3 regions of the Undibacterium sp. TJN19 genome follow, and region 3 is predicted to be linked to each of the others. Evidence: predicted binding sites of a transcription regulator. Region 3 holds the regulator's gene; each other region holds the start of a gene.
What was found. The regulator sigma-54, encoded in region 3, starts transcription at its own class of promoters, with help from an activator protein. The targets are predictions, from matches to a motif close to TGGCANGNAANCTGCTTT.
Positions count from the first base shown of each region.

Region 1: a site for sigma-54 is predicted at 1,775-1,792, ahead of ACO0LH_RS16410 (ANTAR domain-containing response regulator). Genes of this name have one in related genera too.
Region 2: a site for sigma-54 is predicted at 2,286-2,303, ahead of nirB (nitrite reductase large subunit NirB). Genes of this name have one in related genera too.

Region 1 is NZ_JBMPPL010000005.1:290,240-294,487, forward strand. It holds gene ACO0LH_RS16405 (CmpA/NrtA family ABC transporter substrate-binding protein) at 1-662, opposite strand, end outside; gene ACO0LH_RS16410 (ANTAR domain-containing response regulator) at 1,068-1,736, opposite strand; gene tsaD (tRNA (adenosine(37)-N6)-threonylcarbamoyltransferase complex transferase subunit TsaD) at 1,899-2,927, shown strand; gene plsY (glycerol-3-phosphate 1-O-acyltransferase PlsY) at 3,049-3,678, opposite strand; gene ybaK (Cys-tRNA(Pro) deacylase) at 3,780-4,248, opposite strand, start outside.
Region 2 is NZ_JBMPPL010000005.1:118,765-123,012, forward strand. It holds gene nirB (nitrite reductase large subunit NirB) at 1-2,255, opposite strand, end outside; gene ACO0LH_RS15725 (EAL domain-containing protein) at 2,778-4,248, shown strand, end outside.
Region 3 is NZ_JBMPPL010000001.1:686,794-691,041, reverse strand. It holds gene ACO0LH_RS03230 (enoyl-CoA hydratase/isomerase family protein) at 1-1,086, opposite strand, end outside; gene hpf (ribosome hibernation-promoting factor, HPF/YfiA family) at 1,394-1,747, opposite strand; gene ACO0LH_RS03220 (RNA polymerase factor sigma-54) at 1,856-3,343, opposite strand; gene lptB (LPS export ABC transporter ATP-binding protein) at 3,355-4,107, opposite strand; gene lptA (lipopolysaccharide transport periplasmic protein LptA) at 4,109-4,248, opposite strand, start outside.

The DNA of each region.
Region 1 (4,248 bases), on a different contig from region 3:
AGCACTTTTTCTGGATGGTCTTTCCAGATGTCTTGCGTGGTTGCGGCGGTGATGCCTATGCCATCAGCAATCGCACGGTGGTTCCATGGTTCACCCACACAATAGCCATCCATATTGCCAACGCGCATATTCGCCACCATTTGCGGCGGTGGTACGGTGATCACCTTGGCATCTTTCATGGGGTTGATGCCGTGCGCAGCGAGCCAGTAATACAACCACATCGCATGGGTACCGGTCGGAAAAGTCTGGGCAAATGTGTATTCGCGCTTGTCGGTCTGCATCAGCTTTGCCAGACCTGCACCATCGACTGCCCCCTTGTCGGCCAGCTTTTTAGACAAGGTAATTGCTTGGCCGTTGTTGTTGAGTGTCATTAAAACGGCCATGTCTTTTTTATTGCCACCGACACCCAGTTGCACACCATAAATCAGGCCGTACAACACATGAGCAGCATCGAGCTCACCATTGACCAGCTTGTCGCGCACACTGGCCCAAGATGATTCTTTGGAAGGAATAATCTTGATGCCGTATTTTTTATCAAAGCCCAGCACCGACGCCATCACCACTGACGCACAATCAGTCAGCGGAATAAAGCCAATATGGACTTCTTCTTTTTCTGGCTTGTCTGATCCAGCTGCCCAGACCCCACCTGTATTCAACCCCATGATGCCTGCCCCCGTTGCCACTGCGGCACTTTGCAAGAAACTACGACGTTTGAAATTCGGTTCATGATCTTCCTGCGCATTGACAAGGTTAGCTAGCTTGGTAGATGGTTCCTGATTCGTCATGTCTGCACTCCAGCTTAGGTATTAACTTCTGCAATGAAAAAAGGCGTCATCCCACGCCGGAAAACCGTGTGGAAAGACACCTTTGTCTGGTGAGGTGACCGCCGTTAGTCAGGCTCACTTTTTCTTACGTACCAGCTTTGGTACTTTCTTTTAGCCTAGCAATTGCCGTGCCATATCATTTCGCGCGCGCATGGTCAGGTAAGAAGCACGATAAAAAAGAAAACGGCGATGTTTTTCGCACCGCAATGACGCGGCGCACCAATTACACGCACAAGTCTGGGCTTAAGCCCCCAGCAAATCCGCGACGTCCAGTATGCGTTGCGCCAGATCTACCAGTTTCAGATTTTTTTCCATCGCCTGCCTGCGCATTCTTTGGTAAGCCTCATTTTCTGACAAGTGATGACGCTCCATTAACAAACCTTTGGCGCGCTCTATGGTTTTGCGTTCTTGCAACTTGGCCCTGGTATCCGATAATTCTGTGCGCAGTTTCTGATCAGCATTGAAACGGGCCATGGCAACATCGAGCACTGGCTTGATACGTTCAGACTGCAACCCAGCCACAACATAGGCCGAAACACCGGCTTCCATGGCAGCCACCATATGTGACTGGTTACCATCTTCCGTGAACAAAACGATGGGGCGTGGCGCATCACGTGTCAACAAAACCATGTGTTCGAGTACATCGCGGGAATCAGATTCGGCGTCAATAATGATCATGTCGGGCTGCATCTGTGCTATGCGCTCACTCATGTACAGATCACCCGGAATCACGGCGATGATGTTATAACCTGCCTGCAGCAAGCCTATGCGCAAGGCGCGTGAACGTGCCAGTTGCGCCTGAGCATGCTCTTGCAATTCGTCTTCAGTCTGGATAACCGTATTCACCACCACAATCCGCAGGCTTTGTGATGGTGGTCTTATCGCATTATCACTATTCGGTTTGCTGCGCATTTGTGGGCAAGGCCAGATATAATCTCGTTATGCGAACTGTAGCAAGATTCGCACCAATCCAGTTTTTCTGGATGAAGGCAAACTATTTGTTATCGGCTTGCTATTTTCAAGCGATACATCACCAGCTTACCTGCCTTTAATCCATCCAATTTAGAAATTTACATGATAGTTCTCGGCGTTGAATCTTCCTGCGATGAAACCGGCCTGGCCTTGTATGACACGGAGCGTGGTCTGTTGTCACATGCCCTGCATTCACAAATCGCCATGCATCAGGAATACGGTGGCGTTGTGCCTGAACTGGCATCACGTGACCACATTCGTCGCGCCCTGCCCTTGCTGACTGAAGTATTAGGCAAGGCCAATCTGGGCAAGAAACAGATAGACGCAATTGCCTATACCCAGGGGCCAGGCCTGGCAGGTGCGCTGCTGGTAGGCGCATCCGTGGCTTGCGGTCTCGGCATGGCACTGGATATTCCGGTATTGGGTGTGCATCACCTGGAAGGCCATCTGCTATCACCCTTGCTGGCCAGCCAGCCGCCGGAATTCCCCTTCATCGCCTTGCTGGTGTCAGGGGGCCATACCCAATTGATGCGCGTCGATGGAGTGGGGCGTTATCAGTTATTGGGTGAAACACTGGACGATGCGGCAGGCGAAGCCTTCGATAAATCAGCCAAATTACTGGGACTGTCTTACCCTGGTGGCCCGGCCATTTCAAGAATGGCAGAATTTGGTGACTCTGCCGCTTATAAATTCCCGCGCCCCATGCTGCATTCAAAAGACCTGAACTTCAGTTTCTCTGGTCTCAAAACCGCAGTGCTGACAGTAGTAAAAAATCATCCGGCTAATATCTGTGAACAGGATAAAGCCAATATTGCCCGCTGCTTTGTTGACGCCATCGTTGACGTGTTGACGGCGAAATGCCTGACAGCGATCAAGGAAAGCGGCTTGAAACGCCTGGTAATTGCTGGTGGCGTCGGTGCCAACCAGCAGTTACGCGCATCGCTCAATGCCGCTGCAGCAAAGAAACGCTTTCAAGTGTATTACCCGGAACTGGAATTCTGTACCGACAATGGCGCGATGATCGCCTTTGCAGGCGCCATGCGGCTGAAAAAAAATCCCGCACTGGCAACGCGGGATTATGGCTTTAATGTCAGGCCACGCTGGCCCTTGCAGGAGCTCGTTGCTGCCTGACACGATTCAGATATCACTTCCACACCTGGCGCTGGACTGATAATAGCAATGTCAGAGTCAGTGTCAGTAGCAAATGACAAACATGCAGGCTTACGCAGACTTATTTGTCATTTGCCGATCACTATTTTTTCTTGCTGCCTGCCTGAACGTCTTTCTTGCTGCCCAGGCGGCTTTCTTTGCCATTCATCAAATTCGCTATATTTTGGCGATGGCGATAAACCAGCAGACCACTCATGATAAAAACGGCAAGCAGTTTGACATCTGGCCCGAACAAAAACCCATAGTACAAGGGCGCAAAGATCGCCGCGATCAGCGCCGCCAATGAAGAATAACGGAATGCGAACGCCACCACCATCCAGGTCACCAGCGTCGCTACACCTAACCAGATATTAATGCCGATCAGGACGCCAGCAGCAGTCGCCACCCCTTTGCCGCCAACAAATTTGAAAAACACTGGCCACAAATGCCCAAGAAAAACAGCCAGCGCAACAATTGCGATACTGCCATCGTCCAGTTGAAATTGCGTTGCGTAGGTCATCGCCAGCCAGACTGCGAACCAGCCCTTGACGGCATCACCCAATAAGGTCAGCACGGCTGCCGCCTTGTTACCACTGCGTAAAACATTGGTCGCCCCCGGGTTTTTCGATCCATAAGTGCGCGGATCAGCCAGACCAAACAGCTTGCTTACCACTACCGCAAACGACAGTGAACCGATCAGATAGGCGGCGATGGCAGCCAGAATTGTATTCATCTTTTTCCTTATTCTTTATTTCAGAGGAAAAAACTTCCCTCAGCCAGGGGTAACACCCCAATGTGATTTTTTGATTTGTCTATTCTAGACGATGTAGGCGATTATTCATCCATAGCGCAGTCTACGGCATGTGCCTGCAGCAGGCTGATCAGCAATTCCGGCGCAATGCCGATCAGGTAACCACGTTGCCCGCCGTTGATATAAATTTTTGGTAAATCCAGTATGCTACGTTCTACATAGATAGGCATGGCTTTTTTGGTGCCAAACGGCGAAGTCCCACCAACCAGGTAACCTGAATGCTTTTGCGCATTTTCAGGCTTGCAGGGCTCTACCGATTTGCAGGCAATTTGCCTTGCCAGGTTTTTGGTTGATACCTTGCGGTCGCCATGCATGAGCACGATCATGGGCTTGGCTGCCTCGTCCTGCATGACCAGGGTTTTAACGACATGGTGCTCATCCACACCCAGCTCACGTGCGGACACGCCCGTGCCGCCATGTTCTTCATACGCATAGGGGTGCTCGGAAAATTCTGCCTTGTGTTTGCGCAGGAACTGGGTTGCCTGTGTAACG
Region 2 (4,248 bases), on a different contig from region 3:
TGCACGGTGCGTTCCAGGTACCAGCCTTCTTCGCGGTATAGCTGCAGGAAAGCGCCTGCATGTTCCATCACTTCTTCATGCGTCTTCAGTTTGACAAAGAACTGTGCCACTTCGGTTTTGATACCACCATTACCACCGACATAAATTTCCCAGCCTGAATCAACACCGATGACGCCGACATCCTTGATACCTGCTTCGGCACAATTACGCGGGCACCCAGATACCGCCAGCTTGACTTTATGCGGCGCATACATGCGTGCCAGCTCACGTTCCAGTTGCTGGCCCATGAGAGTGGAATTTTGCGTTCCGAAACGACACCATTCACTGCCCACACAGGTTTTTACGGTACGCAAACCTTTGGCATATGCCAGGCCAGAAGGCATACCCAGGTCTTGCCATACGGCGCGCAAATCTTCTTTTTTCACACCCAGCAAATCGATGCGCTGACCACCGGTTACTTTGACGGTCGGTATCTTGAATTTATCAACCACATCAGCAATCCGCCGCAATTCGGAAGAATTTGTCTCACCACCCCACATGCGCGGGATGACAGAATAAGTACCGTCTTTCTGGATGTTCGCATGTGAGCGTTCATTGATATAACGCGATTGCGGATCATCCTTCGCTTCACGCGGCCAGGTCGAGATCAGGTAATAATTAAGTGCCGGACGACAGCTCGAACAACCGTTCGGGGTGCGCCACTCCATGAATTCCTGCACGCCTGCCACAGTCAGTAATTTATTAAGCTTGATCGCCTCACGCACCTGCTGATGGCTATGATCAGTACAAGCACACATGGGCTTGACCTTGGATGCGGTGGAATAATCACCGCCGGCAGTAAACATGATGATCTGTTCCACCAGGCCAGTACAGGAACCGCAGGACGCTGATGCCTTGGTATGCTTGCGCACATCGTCCAGCGTGAACAGACCTTTTTCCTTGATGGCCTTGACGATGGTACCTTTACAGACGCCATTACAGCCGCAGACTTCGGCTTCATCCGGCATGGCGGCAGCTTTGGTATGCCCCTCATGACCGACATCACCGGTATTCGATTCACCAAACATCAAAGAGTCGCGGATTTCAGAAATGTTCTTGCCTTCACGCAGCAGTTTGAAATACCAGCTGCCATCGACGGTGTCACCATACAGGCACGCACCGATGAGTTTGTCGTCTTTCACCACCAGCTTCTTGTAAACACCGCCTATGGGGTCGGACAGAATGATTTCTTCGGTATCTTTACCGCCCATGAATTCACCGGCAGAAAACAGATCGATGCCAGTCACTTTGAGTTTGGTGGAAGTGACTGAGCCCTGGTAACGACCTATGCCAAAATTGGCCAGATGATTGGCACAGACCTTGGCCATTTCAAACAAAGGAGCAACCAGGCCATAAACCGTGCCACGATGGTTCACGCATTCGCCGACTGAATAAATGCGCGGGTCATAAGTCTGCATGGTGTCATTGACGGTAATGCCGCGATTGCAGTACAGACCAGCAGACTCTGCCAATGCCGTGTTCGGGCGTATGCCCACAGCCATGACAATCAATTGTGCCGGTATCTCCAGTCCGTCGGTAAAGCGTATGGCTTTGACATGACCGGCATCATCACCGATGATGGCTTCGGTATTTTTTTCCAGCAAAAAGTTCAGGCCACGGTCTTCCAGCGATTTTTGCAGCATCTTGCCCGCGACAGGGTCAAGCTGGCGTTCCATCAACCAGCCCGGCAAATGCACTACAGAGACGCTCATGCCACGCATTTTCAATCCATTGGCAGCTTCCAGGCCCAGCAGCCCCCCGCCGATGACAACGGCATGCGTATGTTCTTGCGCGGCGGCGATCATGGCATTGGTGTCATGAATATCACGGTAGGCAATGACACCCTTGAGGTCTTTGCCGGGAACCGGCAGCATGAAAGGTGTGGATCCGGTCGCCAGCAACAGACGATCATATTCAGTCTCTGTGCCGTCTTCGGCAATTACGATGCGCCTGTAGCGGTCAATTTTGGTGATTTTTTTACCGAGATGCAGGGTGATATTATTTTCTTCATACCAGTCGACATCATTGAGCATGATGTCCTTGATGGTTTGTTCACCCGCCAGCACCGGTGACAATAGAATGCGGTTGTAATTGGCGTAAGGTTCTGCACCAAAAACGGTAATGTCATACAGGTCGGGAGCAATCTTGATCAACTCTTCCAGGGTACGTACACCTGCCATACCATTCCCTACCATCACAAGCTTTAACTTCTTCATGGCCGCTCCTTTACATATTTGCACAGTCACTAAGCAAGAGCAATGCCAGTTAGCAAGCGCCACAATAGAAGCAACAGGATTTTAATAAGTCCGCACCATTTTGACTTTGCATAAATATGGTTTTAATATCGAAAAACTGATTATTCATCAGCCAGCAGATGGACAATGCCACTTGATGTCGCAGTGCTTTCAAAATCTGTTATGGCACTGCCTTGATCACATCAACATTCAGACCATTTCAGTGCGCTGCACCATAAAGTTCGATTTTTCGCACAACTTTCTTACTTTTTGTTTTAGCCCGGCAACAGAAGACAAATAGTCTTGTCCTCGTAATTAATAGTGTATTAACATTAACTGAGATATGTTGATACAGTAAGCATTGAGCAACTACTTAGCAGCGACTTATTGGCCACTTATCGGCCACTTATCAGCCGCTTATCAGCCACTAAGTTGCCACTTAAGCTATGCATCATCGTATACTTGAAGTTAATACCTACCACGTCAAACCGGACCGCCATCACTATGCGCAATAGCTTCAATAGACTGATTCACTTTTTGCGCTTGCGTCGCATCGGCGTGCGACTGGCACTCAGCTATGGTTTGTTACTGTTCTTGTTTAGTATTGTGTTGTTTTTACCAATTTCACAGATACAGAAAATGACCATGCTGAGCGAAAAATTCGCTCGCAATGAAATGCAAAGCCTGTTGTATGTGCAAGAGCTCAGTCTTTCCACCGAGAACGTCGGGCGCGCCCTGCTTCAGCTATTGACTGTTCCTTACGAGCAACGTGTTCCCGAATACACCGCAGTCGATGAAAAAAACCGCCAGATCGTCAGGCTGATCGCTTCGCTGGAAACGACTTTAAGCGACCCTGAGCAGTTGCAAACGCTGAAACTGCTGAAAGAAAAACACAGCATCTATCTTGCCAATTATATTGCCACCGTCAACCAACTGGAAGACGAAGGCCAGGACGCAGCAAAATCGACCTTCCTGAAACAGGTACAGCCTGCACTGGCCGCTTTGTTACAGGAATCAAAAAACTTCCTCAGCCGCGAGCAAAAACTGATACAGCTACACCAGGCTGAAGCGCAACAAGATTTTGAACACACCGGCATGATGGTTGTCGTGCTCTCTGTATTTGCGGTATTGCTGGCAGCCGTACTGGCATGGCTGACCACGCGCAGTGTCGTCAGGCCACTGGCAAGACTGGAAGCCAGTGCCCTGCAAATCGCCAACGGTGATTACAAGACCCGTTTTATTCCCAGCAAGACAGAAGAAGTTGCGCGTGTTGGTGAAGCACTCAACAATATGGCGACGGCCATCGGCATACGCGAGCAGGCGGTTGAACACCTTGCCTATTACGACCCCTTGACCGATTTGCCAAACCGCACGTTTTTGCTGAAGACCCATGAGGGCAAGGGCCAACCGCACCAGGGCCTGATACTGATGGATCTGGCGCGCCTGAAAAGCATCAATGAAACCCTGGGTTTTGACACTGGCGACACCGTCATCTCCGATGTTGCCCTGCGTTTGAAGGCCGTGCTTGCCAGTGATCAGAACGGGCAACAACCCTGGCTGGCCAGGCTGGCTGGCGGTGCTTTCGCCATACTCTGTTTCAACAGCTCAAAAAGCAAGATGGAAGACCTGCTTCATCGCATCAGTCAATCCATGGCAGACCCGGTCAGATGTGGTCAGCATTCAGTTGATGTCAGCCTGGTGGTGGGCCTGGCAATGACAACCGATACACCTTTGCCATTGATGACGCTGATACGCAATGCCGAAGTGGCCCTGTATGCAGCCAAACGTAGCGCCAGCGCTTCGGCCTGGTATACCGATGCACAAGAAGCTTCACGGCTCAGCCACCTCAGCCTGCTGTCTGACTTGCGTTCAGCCGTACGTGCTTCAGAACTGCAAATGTGGTTGCAACCCAAAACCCATCTCGAAGACGGCAAAGCTTACGGCTTTGAAGCGCTGGTGCGCTGGCAACATCCCA
Region 3 (4,248 bases):
CAGATGACGCAAAGGGTGCGCATGTGCTGGCCATACCTCAGCAAAGAAACCGGCTATCTGTTCTGCACTGACTTCTACCAATGTTGCTGGCGACCAGCGTGGCGTATTGTCTTTGTCTACCACCAGAGCGCGTATGCCTTCCAGTACCTCACCATGTTTGAAACAATGGCGTACCATATTTCTTTCCATGCGCAGGCAGTCAGAGACTGACATGGCAGCACTGCGGCGCAACTGCTCCAGCGTGACTGACATCAGCAAGGGAGAGCGCTTCTGCATCACCGCCAGGGTCTGTTGTGCAAATTCGGCATTATTTTCTTGCAGCTTTTCGCAGATGGCCTTAACGCTATTACCATTGAAATCCTGGTCTATCACATCTCTCTGTATTGCCAGTTTGCTGTTCTCTGGCTGTATTTGTGCTGTGAACGGTGCAGCAAATTCACGTATGGCCACACGTATATCCGCGGCATCTGTCTGCTCCAGCAAACCCAGTAAAGCCGGTATCCCGGATGTCGGTACAAAGACATCTGCCAGATCAGCGTATAAGGCATCAGCTGCCGTAATGATTTCACCTGACAATCCCAGATAGGTGCCCAGCTCGCCCGGGGCCTGCGACAGGAAATAACCCCCGCCAACATCCGGGAACAGGCCGATATTCACTTCCGGCATGGCCATCTTGGTGCGTTCGGTGACGATGCGCAGACGGCAGTCTTCACCCGCCTGGGCGATGCCCATGCCACCACCCATGACCACGCCATTCATCAGGGCGATATAGGGTTTTGGGTAAAAATGAATCAAATGATTTAAAGCGTATTCTTCAGTGAAAAAATCTTCCAGCAGGGCAGAATCACCCTTGGGTGTTGCCGTGCCCACATCATAAAAGAAACGGATATCGCCACCGGCGCAAAAAGCCTTTTCGCTGCTGCTATGAATAAACACCGCACGTACGCTGGCGTCGTTTTGCCATGCCAGCAGGGTCGTGGTCAGCGCCCGCACCATGTCCAGCGATAGCGAGTTCAGCGCCTTGGGTCTGTCGAGTGTGATGAAGCCTATATGGTTCTTGACGGAAGTGAGTACAAATTCGCTCATGGTGATTCGCTATGCAGGGTAAGGGACGAAGCTGTTATTCTAACTTTGCAGGCAGTGCACGTCACTAGATGTATAAGCATATGCAGAAATAGCGCAAAGAAATTTTCTGATTGTGCGAATGCGACGGATTGTCTGGCGCTAATCAATGACTCAGTCAACATGAATAATGTATATAAATGATGACTTTGCCATGCTTGGTGACGGCTCAACGATGAGTCAATAAAGCATCAATAAGGTCTCAAGAAAACAAAAAGGACGCCTTTCGCGTCCTTGTTTTGGATGCCATCAGCCCGATCAGGGCTATGGCTTACACGTCTTGGGCTGACGCCGGATCAGGTATGTGCTTGATCGCATCGTGCTGGTGACTTTGTATTTTATCTTTATGTTTGATGACCTGGCGATCGAGTTTATCGACCAGCGTATCAATCGCTGCATAGAGATCGTGTGCCAGACTTTCAACATGGATATCTTTACCGCTGATATGCAAATTAATGTCTGCTTTGTGCCTTTTTTCCTTTTCCCGGAGCTTGTCCACCGTCAGGATGACGGCGATATCAATGACCTGGTCGAAATGCCGCCTGATGCGCTCTAACTTGGTATGTACATATTCACGAATTGCAGGAGTTACTTCGACGTGATGTCCACTGATTGTGAGATTCATACTGTGCTCCTATAGTGATGTTGCTTGCCATTACGAAAAGCTCTTTGCGTTCAAATAACATTGAGCTAAATCATATATAGCAATTCAAACCGTGATTACAAGGACTACTTACAAAGATTTACGCAGGCTCACTGGGGGGATTTTGAGGGCTTCACGGTATTTGGCAACTGTCCGTCGGGCAATTACCATGCCCTGTTCACCCAGCATGTCTGCAATTTTGCTATCAGAGAGTGGGCTTTTCTGGTCTTCTGCTCCTATCAATTGCTTGATGAGTGCCCGTATCGCGGTGGAAGATGCTTCTCCCCCTGTTTCCGTCGCGACGTGGCTGCCGAAAAAATACTTCAACTCAAACATGCCATGTGGGGTCAGCATGTATTTTTGGGTTGTTACACGTGAGATAGTGCTCTCGTGTAATCCTAGTGTATCAGCAATTTCGCGCAAAACAAGGGGGCGCATGGCAACTGCACCGTGGGTGAAAAAGTTACGTTGTCTTTCAACTATCGCTTGTGCAACGCGCAAAATGGTATCAAAACGTTGCCGCATGTTCTTGATGAGCCAGCGCGCTTCCTGCAATTGTGAACCAAGTCCACTTTCACCGCGGTTTTGTTTCATGATGTTGGCGTACATGCTGCTGACGCGCAACTTTGGCATTACATCCTGATTCAAGAGCACCTGCCAGCCATTCCCTGACTTTCTGACGATGACATCGGGCACGACATAGTCTGAATCATCGGCAGTAAAGGCGATACCTGGCCGGGGTTTGCATTGCCTGATGACAGTTTGTGCATCGCGCAAATCTTCATCATCGCAGTCCAGTATTTTCTTTAATTTCGTGAAATCCCGTTGTGCAAATAAAGTGAGTTGTGTCTCAACAATATTTAGTGCAAGGCGGCGTGTCACGAAAGCAATCCTGGGCAGGCGCCTGATTTGCAAGGCCAGGCACTCTGCCGGGCTGCGCGCACCCACACCTGCCGGGTCAAAGCTTTGCAGCATGTTGAGCGCGAAGGCCAGCTCTTCCGGTTCTATGCACAATTCCAATGGCAAACTGGCATGGATTTCATCCAGGGTTTCAGTCAGATAACCATTGCTGTCGAGTGCATCGATCATCAGCTCTACCAGCGCACGGTCGCGTGGCTCGCGCAGGTTCAGGCGCATTTGCTCCAGCAGGTGTTCGCGCAAGGTAGTTTGCGCTGCGCCCAGTTGTGGGCGGCCATCTTCATCATCGCTGGCTGCTGCGCCATGGTGACCATCATCGAAGCTCCAGTCGTCTTCATTGGTGCTCATGGTGTCATTGCTGGCAGGGGCTTCAGCTTCCTGGTTTTGCTCTGTGCTTGCGGCTGCTTCTTCGCGTATGGCTGGCGCTTCCATGCCGGCATCCGCGGCACTGCTGCTGGTGTTGATGGCACCATCGGCCAACAGACGTACAGCATGGTCAAGCGGGTCATCGACACGCTCAAGCAAGGGGTTTTCTGTCAGCAGGGTTTCCAGTTCCTGATGTAATTCCAAAGTGGAGAGCTGCAATAACCGTATCGATTGTTGCAGTTGGGGCGTTAATGCCAGATGCTGGGAAGTACGTAGTTGCAGGCTTTGTTTCATGATGATTCCCGTCACATCCGGAAGTGTTCCCCCAGATAGACGCGCCGCACGGATTCATTTTGTATGATGTCGTCGGGTTTGCCACTTGCCAGTACAGCACCCTGATTGATGATGTAGGCATGATCGCAAATGCCCAGGGTTTCACGCACATTGTGATCGGTGATCAGCACGCCGATGCCACGTTCTTTCAAAAAGCGCACAATGCGCTGGATTTCGATGACGGCAATCGGGTCGACCCCGGCAAAGGGTTCGTCGAGCAAAACAAAGCGGGGATTGGTCGCCAGCGCACGTGCGATTTCCACACGACGGCGCTCACCGCCAGATAGCGACAAGGCCTGGCTTTCACGAATTTTTTCAATCTGTAAATCCGCCAGCAGGGCATCGAGACGTTCATCGATTTCTTTGGTCGAAAGAAATTTTCCGTGGGCATTTTTCTGTAATTCCAGAACAGCGCGGATATTGTCTTCGACTGTCAGCTTGCGAAATACTGAAGCTTCCTGCGGCAAATATGACAAGCCCAGCACCGCCCTTTGATGGATGGGTAACTGAGATATATTGACAGCATCTATCGTGATGTCACCTGCGTCCGATGGCACCAGGCCAACGATCATGTAGAAAGAAGTTGTTTTGCCCGCACCGTTCGGGCCGAGCAGGCCAACGACTTCGCCGCTTTTCACTTGTAGCGATACGTCACGTACTACCTGGCGCGCGCCATAGCGTTTTTGCAGCCCTTTGACGAGCAGCGTACTAGCAATTGCCGTCATCTTAATTGGCCTGTTTTTCAGTTTTTGGATGCAAAATTATTTTGACACGACCATCGCCATCGACATGCTTGCCGCTGGTTGAATTGGCACCATCAAAGACATCGTTTTTGCTGTCATAGGAAAGATATTCACCCTCTTGTT